One region of the Lysinibacillus sp. NPDC096418 genome, then DNA from elsewhere that is predicted to be linked to it. Evidence: predicted binding sites of a transcription regulator. Region 1 holds the regulator's gene; the other holds the start of a gene.
The links. The regulator LexA, encoded in region 1, represses DNA repair genes until DNA is damaged. The targets are predictions, from matches to a motif close to CGAACATATGTTCG.
Positions count from the first base shown of each region.

Region 1 (4,435 bases):
ATAGCCATACCAACTGACATAGCAATCCCTTGACCTAAAGGACCAGTAGTGGCTTCAACACCAACTGTATGACCGTACTCAGGATGTCCTGGAGTTAATGAATCCCATTGACGGAAGTTCTTAATTTCCTCCATTGGTAAGCCATAGCCACCAAGGTGAAGTAAGCTGTATAAAAGCATTGAACCGTGACCTGCTGAAAGTACGAAACGGTCGCGGTTAGTCCATTTTGGATTAGCTGGATTGTGGCGAAGTTGTTTCGTCCATAGCGTGTAAGCCATTGGTGCAGCCCCCATTGGTAAACCTGGGTGACCTGAATTTGCTTTTTCAATTGCATCGATTGACAATGTTCGGATAGCATTAATCGCTAGTTGATCCGCATGTTGAGTCATGATATTGTGACATCCTTTCTCGTCCTAGATATTGTACTTTTACAGTTTAGTCAAGATTCCATAAGAAAACAATGCTTTTGTAATACTACGTAAGATTTATGAAATACTAAATCAAAAAAACGTCACATTAATTCAAGAATTTATTCTTTTTGGCTTGCTTTACCTTTTCTGGCGTTACATCATTTCCTTCTGCATCCACAATTTTCACATTTTCGATTGTATCACGCATTGTTGCACGGAAGGTGTCTAAATATTCTTTACGAAGTGCTGAACGTTCCTTCGCCTCTGCTTCTGTTAGATTTCCTGCTTTTGCCTTTGCTGATAATTCATTGATACGATTAATTTTTTCTTTCGATAACATTATTCCACACCTCTTTCGTACTTATACTACTACAAAAGTATGCAAAAAAGATTAGAAGAGCAAATTATTTGCCTTCTAATCTTTCTTGGTGTTCTTGGAATCTTCGATGTACAGTAGCTTTACTGACATTAAAGCCTAAACCTCTAAGCGTTGTTGCAATTTCTTGAAAAGTAAAGCCTTTGTTACGAAGCTGGATAATCTCTTCAATCGGTACTTCTTTTCGCTCTTGTCCATATGCATTTCCACGATTCGTTAGATTTTTTTCAGGGCGGTAACCGTTTTCGACTGCACGGCGCATACCGCGGCGGATTTTTGCATTATGAATTTTGCGCTGATACTCTTCTACAATCGCTAATATTTCTAGTAACATCGTGTCCATTTCATTTAGCTGAACTGGTCCTGAATCTTCCACCGAAAAAACATCTGTTTCCGTTTTTTGCAATAAATGAAGGACTGCCATACGCGCATTACCACGGCCTAAACGTGTTTCATCTTGAACGAAAAGAGCATTCACGCCTTCTTCTTTTATAAAATCTAGCATTTCAAGGAGTCCTTCTCGCTCAACATCATAGCCACTATGCTTGTCTTTGAAGACACCTTTTATACTGTAACCTTGATTTTTTGCGTAGCTTACAAGTTCATCTTCTTGTCGCTCAAGTGATGAGCTTTGCGTCTCTTTTTCAGTACTAACACGGCAATAGACAACAGCCGATTGTTTTTCATTCATCATTGTTCATTTCTCGCAATTTCTATTGTATTGATGGGTTTAGCTTGCTCGCCAACTACTGGAATAACTAATGACTTTCCTGCCACGATTTTCGAATCTGTTAATTCATTTTTTAGCTTCACGATTTGTATCCACTCATCAGTAGCCATTTTACCACGATGTAGTTCACCTAACGACCATAAACTATCGCCATGTTTGATATCAATTTCTTTATATGTAATTTCTCCAGGATCAGTTATTAAGAGATATCCTGCAAATAATACGCAAGCTCCTAGTAAAATTGAAATATGTATGTTTTTTTTCATCCAACTCATTATCAATTTCCCCTTTTAGAATGTTTGTTCGGAATGTATGTTCTCATAATAAAACGAACAAACGTTTTTGTCAAACACTTTTCGAACCTATGTTTGCATACGTGTTCGCATTCTGCTATACTATTTAATAAGGAAAACGAGTACATAAAGTTAAAGAGGTGAGCATTATGAAAAAAGTTTCGAAAAGGCAAGAGGACATTTTAGCATTCATCAAAGAAGAGGTTCGTGCAAAAGGTTATCCACCATCTGTACGTGAGATTGGAGAAGCTGTAGGACTTGCTTCTAGCTCGACTGTGCATGGTCATTTAGCACGTTTAGAGCAAAAAGGCTTAATTCGCCGTGACCCAACAAAACCACGTGCGATCGAAATCCTAGAGCCTGAAGATACCATTCAAAAGCAAAGTGTCATTCACGTGCCTTTAGTTGGTAAAGTAACGGCAGGTTCACCAATTACCGCGATTGAGAATATCGAGGAATACTTCCCATTACCAGACACATACGGTACTAGTGAGGATCAACTATTCATGCTAGAAATTATGGGTGAATCCATGATTGAGGCAGGGATTTTGGACGGGGATTTAGTCATTGTAAAGCAAAAGTCAACAGCGAATAATGGTGACATTGTTGTAGCGATGACAGAAGAAGATGAAGCAACAGTTAAACGCTTCTACAAAGAAAAAACGCATTTCCGCTTACAACCTGAAAACGCTACGATGGAACCGATTATTGTGGACCAAGTTTCGATTTTAGGACAAGTAGTTGGTCTTTATCGCCGCGTACAATAGTAAAAGTTAAAGCTGCCCTACCAGTCTAAATCTGACTGTATTGGACAGCTTTTCTATTATTATTATTTTGTTTTATATGCCTTACTAGCCTCGACAAATGCTTTAAATAGCTGTTTCGCCGCTTCATTTCCCGCAATTGCTAGTTCCTCAGGGTGCCACTGAACGCCTAAACAAAAAGGTAATGCTTCATGCGCTACAGCCTCGATTATGCCATCACTCGACGTTGCAACAACATTCAATGACTCAGCCAGCACATTGATTGCCTGGTGATGATACGAATTAACAGCAAGCTGCTTTTGTTCAATAATTTTCATTAATAAATTACCTTCGTCAATATTTACATAATGTGTTGCAACACCTCTAGCTGCTTGTTGTGCATGCTTTAATAATTTATTACTTTGAACTTCCGAATCGATATCCTGATATAATGTACCCCCAAGTGCGACATTAAGTAATTGAATACCTCGGCAAATTCCGAAGATTGGCATTTCTCTCTCGATAGCTCTATTTGTCAATGCAAGCTCAACCATATCGCGTTCAGGATAAATTTGCCCTAATTTCGGAGACGGTTCTGCACCAAAATAGAATGGATGCACATCATGACCACCCGAAAGTAATAACCCATCTGCTATAGATAAAACCTGCGAGACATCCTCATCAACACCAAATGGCACTATGATTGGTATCCCGCCTGCTTCTAGTATACTCTTACTATATGCCGCATTTAAACGTGAAGATAAATCATCCTCCGCACAAGCGGTAATTGCAATTACCGGTTTCAAAATTTCATTCCCCCATTAAAAAATTTCAACTTTCTTCCATAATATAAAGTACCACTCATAAATCTTATCGCCATAGAAATACACAATAATCGCCGCAAGGGCAATCGATGGACCAAATGGCACATGCTTTTGTTTCTCTTGTTCCCGTACACGTAGAATCATAATGCCCACAAATATACCAATCACAGCTGCTAAAAACAGCGTCAATAGAGAATCTATCGTGCCTAGCACGAGCCCGATTAAAAAGAATAACTTAATATCGCCCCCACCCATACCACCACGTGACAACACAGCAATGCTATATAATATGCCAAATCCTACAACAGCACCTAGTAAACTATCCCACCAAGGCGTTAAAGGAGATAAAATCCGCCCGACGATGAATAGCGGCAAAAAGAAAATCAGCACTTTATCAGAAATCAACATGTACGAAATATCCGATATAACAATGATGACAAGTAGTGAAATAAATAGCAATGCCATCAAAAACTCCACATTAAATCCAAGTTGCCAATAAGCAAAAACAAATAACCCGCCTGTGATAAGCTCCATTAACGGATAAATCCATGAGATTTTGTGCCCACAACCACGACACTTCCCGCCTAACAATAAAAACGACAACACCGGTACTAAATCTAGTAGCTTCAGCTGACGTTGACATATCGTACAATGTGAAGGTGGCGATACAATTGACTCCTTCATCGGTACACGTAAGCCAACTACATTAAAAAACGAACCAAAGACTAGTCCAAATACAAAAATCAAACTACTAATTAGCCAATCCAATATGTTCCTCCGCTTCCTCTGAATCGACCGCCATCTCTTACTATGTATCATACATGTTTTTTTGTTTTATTTACCAAAAAAAGTGTGCTTCCACCGAATTTTTTTGGCGGAAACACACTCACCTTAAATTTTAGCCTTGAATGACGTAACATCCTCATCAAGTACGAAGCCTGTACCTCGTTGTTTGTGTGCGTAGGTAAAGAACAATGCAGTAATGGCAATCGCCCCTACAGCACCTCCCACATAAGAAGCAGTTAACGGCAACCCAAAGCCCATCGTTGGCTCAAATAG
Region 1 covers NZ_JBIWEY010000015.1:78,333-82,767, forward strand. Annotated here, with positions in the region: gene tkt (transketolase) at 1-389, opposite strand, end outside; gene ACIQZG_RS13085 (DUF896 domain-containing protein) at 517-750, opposite strand; gene ACIQZG_RS13090 (YneB family resolvase-like protein) at 815-1,480, opposite strand; gene yneA (cell division suppressor protein YneA) at 1,477-1,791, opposite strand; gene lexA (transcriptional repressor LexA) at 1,959-2,576, shown strand; gene ACIQZG_RS13105 (gamma-glutamyl-gamma-aminobutyrate hydrolase family protein) at 2,639-3,358, opposite strand; gene ACIQZG_RS13110 (prepilin peptidase) at 3,374-4,144, opposite strand; gene ACIQZG_RS13115 (carbon starvation CstA family protein) at 4,268-4,435, opposite strand, start outside.

Region 2 (4,435 bases), on a different contig from region 1:
GTGACTTGAATATTTGAATGCCTCCCTAGCTCGATAGCAATCGATAGCGCATTCGTTAATACGATTAATGAGATGTTAGGGAGTTTTTTTGCCATATATAAAGCTGTTGAACTAGCATCTAAAAATAATATGTCATTTTCTTGGATTAACTGAACGGCTGCTGTTGCAATTGCATCTTTCTCTTGCTGAAACAGTATTTCTCGTTGTACAAAAGGCAGTTCGAATTCATCAGCTTCCACGGAAACTGCCCCACCATGTGTTCTTGCTAACTTCCCTTCTGCTTCAAGCTTTTCTAAATCCCTACGAATCGTTTCCTCTGTAACTTGAAAAAGCTTACTTAACGCCGATACTTTGACATTTTGTTGCTTGTTCACCTTATATATAATTTGCTTTTGTCTTTCAATTGCTAACATATATCTTCCTCATTTCTATCAACGCGCTTAGGCTCCTTTGCAATAATGCCCTTTTTTAAAATTACATTCGCATAAATTGCGGCTTCGCTCGTCGCTACTATGGCATATGCTTTTTTAGCTCTTTCATAAAATGCTAAGCGTCCTAGTTTGTACGGTAAAAATTGATTATTATCAGTCTTCTCTAGTATTTTTGCGTAGGTTGACCAAATTTCTGGTGTTTCTACTTCTGGTCCATGCATCATATACACAACGGCAAAGTCAGCATAGGAGTCTAAAGGGAACAGTGTTAATATATCTTCCAGCACAGTAGGAATTGACACACCAGATAACGGAATTGCTTTGTTTGTGTGTGAGTATGTTGGAAAATTTCCGTCGGCTAACACAATTTCATCACCATGTCCCATTTCCATTAACACTTTTAATAACTCTGGTGAAAGCGACATTGGGATATTCTTTAACATAATTTGCATCACCTTCTTTTTTGGTTTTATCAGTAAAAACAAAAAAAGCAAAAAATATCAAACACAAAACCATTAATTACTTATATGTTTCTCACAAAAAGTGTATGTATAGATTTATAAATAAATTTAGACACAAAAACACCCATCATCGCGATGGGTGTTTTCAAAATTTTTATTTATCTTCCTCTAAAAGAAGTAGTAATTCTTCGTCCTCTTCTTCCTCATCATGTGCTGCGATTGTGTAAGATGAAGCCGCAATACCATAAGATGCACGGATCTTATTGGCGATTTCCTCTAATACAGCAGTGTTCTCTTTTAAATACTGCTTGGCATTTTCGCGGCCTTGTCCTAGACGTTCGTCACCATATGCATACCAAGAACCACTTTTTTGTACGATGTCTAATTCAACACCTAAATCTACAGTTTCGCCTTCTTTAGAAATACCTTCACCATACATAATATCGACTTCTGCAGTTCTAAATGGCGGTGCTACTTTATTTTTCACGATTTTAATTTTTGTACGGTTACCCATAATGTCATTTCCTTGTTTAATCGCTTCTGCACGACGAACTTCTAATCGTACTGAACTGTAGAATTTAAGGGCACGACCACCAGGAGTTGTTTCTGGATTCCCGAACATTACACCGATTTTTTCACGAATTTGGTTAATGAAAATAGCGATTGTTTTTGATTTATTAATAGCACCTGATAGCTTACGTAATGCTTGTGACATTAAACGTGCTTGTAAACCAACGTGCGAATCACCCATATCACCCTCAATTTCAGCCTTTGGTACAAGTGCTGCTACAGAGTCGATGACAATAATATCAATGGCACCACTACGTACTAATGCTTCAGCAATCTCAAGCGCTTGTTCACCAGTATCTGGCTGAGAAAGCAGTAACTCGTCAATATTGACACCTAATTTTTGTGCATAGATTGGATCAAGTGCGTGCTCTGCATCGATAAATGCAGCCTGGCCACCATTTGCTTGTACTTCAGCAATCGCATGAAGTGCTACTGTTGTTTTACCAGAAGATTCTGGACCGTACACTTCGATAATACGTCCACGAGGATAACCACCAACACCTAATGCTGCGTCAAGTGCTAATGAACCACTTGAAGATGTTGCGATTTCTAAATCTGTTTTTTCGCCAAGTTTCATAATTGACCCTTTACCGAAATTCTTTTCAATTTGTTTTAACGCCTGTTCTAAGGCTGCTTTACGATCACTCAATGTATTTCCTCCTTTGAAAACGTTCACTGTTTTTGTCTATCTCTACTATACTTGTTTTTGAGAAAACACGCAAGAAAAAAGCGAACGTTTATTCGATTTTTCTTCAAAATAAAAATTTGGATAAGTTCTCCCTATCCAAATTCTCATTTTCAACTATTTCATTATCGTTTTGAAAAACCACGGTCCCCGAGCAATTGCATTAAATAATGACATGTAAACTTCACCGCACGTAAACGATTTGTATTACGCATGCCCGATAAATGTAGTAGGTACGTAATTGGTTCTTCATCATCAATAGCAATGCCTATCCAAACAGTACCTACAGGCTGATGGTCATGAGCTGTTGGCCCTGCTGCACCAGTAAGACCGATGCCAATATTCGTATTGAACTTAGCGCGAACGGCACTAGCCATTGCTGATGCACATTCACTACTGACAATTCCATAGGTATCAAGTAATTCTTTCGAAATGCCAAGTTGCTTAACCTTTGTATCCTCTGTATAAGTGACAACCCCGCCAATGAGCGTGCCTCCTACACCTGGAATTTCTGCAAGCTCTGATTGAAATAAACCTGCAGTTAAGCTTTCTGCTGCAGAAATTGTGAGATTATTATCTAACAGCATTTCTACTGTTTTAGATGCCAGAGAATCATCGTCGATACCATATTGGTAATCGCCTACAATTGCTTGAATTTCAGTCACTTTCGCCGCAATGAGCTGCTGTGCTTCAACCTCTGTTTCTGCCTTTGCCGTCACACGTAATGTCACTTCTCCATCAGATGCTAACGGTGCAACTGTTGGGTTTGTTTGCGCATCTAAAATATCTTGCACACGATCCTCTAACTCAGCCTCACCAATGCCATAAAAGCGCATTACATGAGATATGATAACCCCACCAGCATTTAACAAAGCAACCAGTTTTGGTTTTGCTTCATATTGGAACATTGGCTCCAACTCTTTCGGAGGACCAGGTAGTAAAATATATGTACGCCCAGCCTTCGAGAGAATCATCCCAGGAGCCATGCCATGGTGGTTTGCTAGTACATCACTACCTGCTAACACAAGTGCCTGCTTTCGATTATTGTCTGTCATTGGCCGACCACGTTTTGAAAAAAAATGTTCTATCGATGTTAAAGCAGCTTTATCAAATTCCAAATCGAGATTTAAATGTCGTGCAATTGTTTCTTTCGTTAAATCATCTTTCGTTGGACCAAGACCACCAGAAAAAATAATACAATCCGCTCTCGATTCAGCTACCGTAATCGCCTCCACTAGACGATTCGAATTATCTCCAACTACTGTATGATAAAACACGTTTATCCCAAGCTCAGATAATTGACTGGAAATAAATTTCGCATTGGTATTCGTAATTTGACCTAAAAGCAACTCTGAACCAACCGCAATAATTTCAGCATTCATGACCCACAAGACCCCTCTTATTTAGACTCAAGTAACACACGACGATTTATATAGAAATAATCCCATCCTGACCAAAGTGTAAAGAATAATGCAATATATAACATGATTGTATCAAATGGAATACCAATTAATGTGAAAATTGTATTGTGTAAGAGTGCTGCTGCAATCGCAACAATTTGTGCCCATGTTTTAATTTTACCAAGTTGGTTTGCCGCTACGACTTCACCACCACCTGCTAAAATTAGGCGTAATCCTGTTACAGCAAACTCTCTACTAATAATGATAATAATAATCCAAGCTGATGCCATATCAAGCTCTACCATTAAAATAAACGCCGCAGAAACAAGTAATTTATCCGCAAGTGGATCTAAAAATTTCCCGAACGTTGTGACAAGATTATATTTACGCGCATAATATCCATCTACCCAGTCCGTTGTAGAAGCAATAATAAAAATAAGGGCACCTATAAAATGATGAACAGGCATTTCTGCGCCAAATAACGACATTGTCCCCCATCCAAAGTCATACATCATTACAATGACAAAAAACGGGATAAGTAAAATACGAGAGATGGTAATTTTATTTGGAATATTCATTTCACTAACACCTTTCATGATGAAAGAAAGTAGTCACCATTAGGTGACTACTGTTCTTTATTGAAATTGATGACGATGTTTTGCGTTACTCTTTGTTGTGCATACGTTAAAAGCTCGTCATTAATATATACTTTTGCATTTGCTGAATTCCCTAGACGAATACGTACATAATTTTGAGCCGTTGCATCAAATTCCACAACTTCTCCTGCATTATATGCTCGCGTATCTGCTAGTAATTCTGTTTTGCTTTGATCACGAATACCGACCCAGGTTGGACCTGATACTTCAATACGAAGTTTAAATACATCTG
Region 2 covers NZ_JBIWEY010000002.1:218,767-223,201, reverse strand. Annotated here, with positions in the region: gene ACIQZG_RS03645 (DeoR/GlpR family DNA-binding transcription regulator) at 1-413, opposite strand, end outside; gene ACIQZG_RS03640 (RbsD/FucU family protein) at 407-874, opposite strand; gene recA (recombinase RecA) at 1,047-2,111, opposite strand; gene ACIQZG_RS03630 (competence/damage-inducible protein A) at 2,273-3,529, opposite strand; gene pgsA (CDP-diacylglycerol--glycerol-3-phosphate 3-phosphatidyltransferase) at 3,547-4,125, opposite strand; gene ACIQZG_RS03620 (helix-turn-helix domain-containing protein) at 4,173-4,435, opposite strand, start outside.
Region 2: a site for LexA is predicted at 2,193-2,206, ahead of recA (recombinase RecA). Genes of this name have one in related genera too.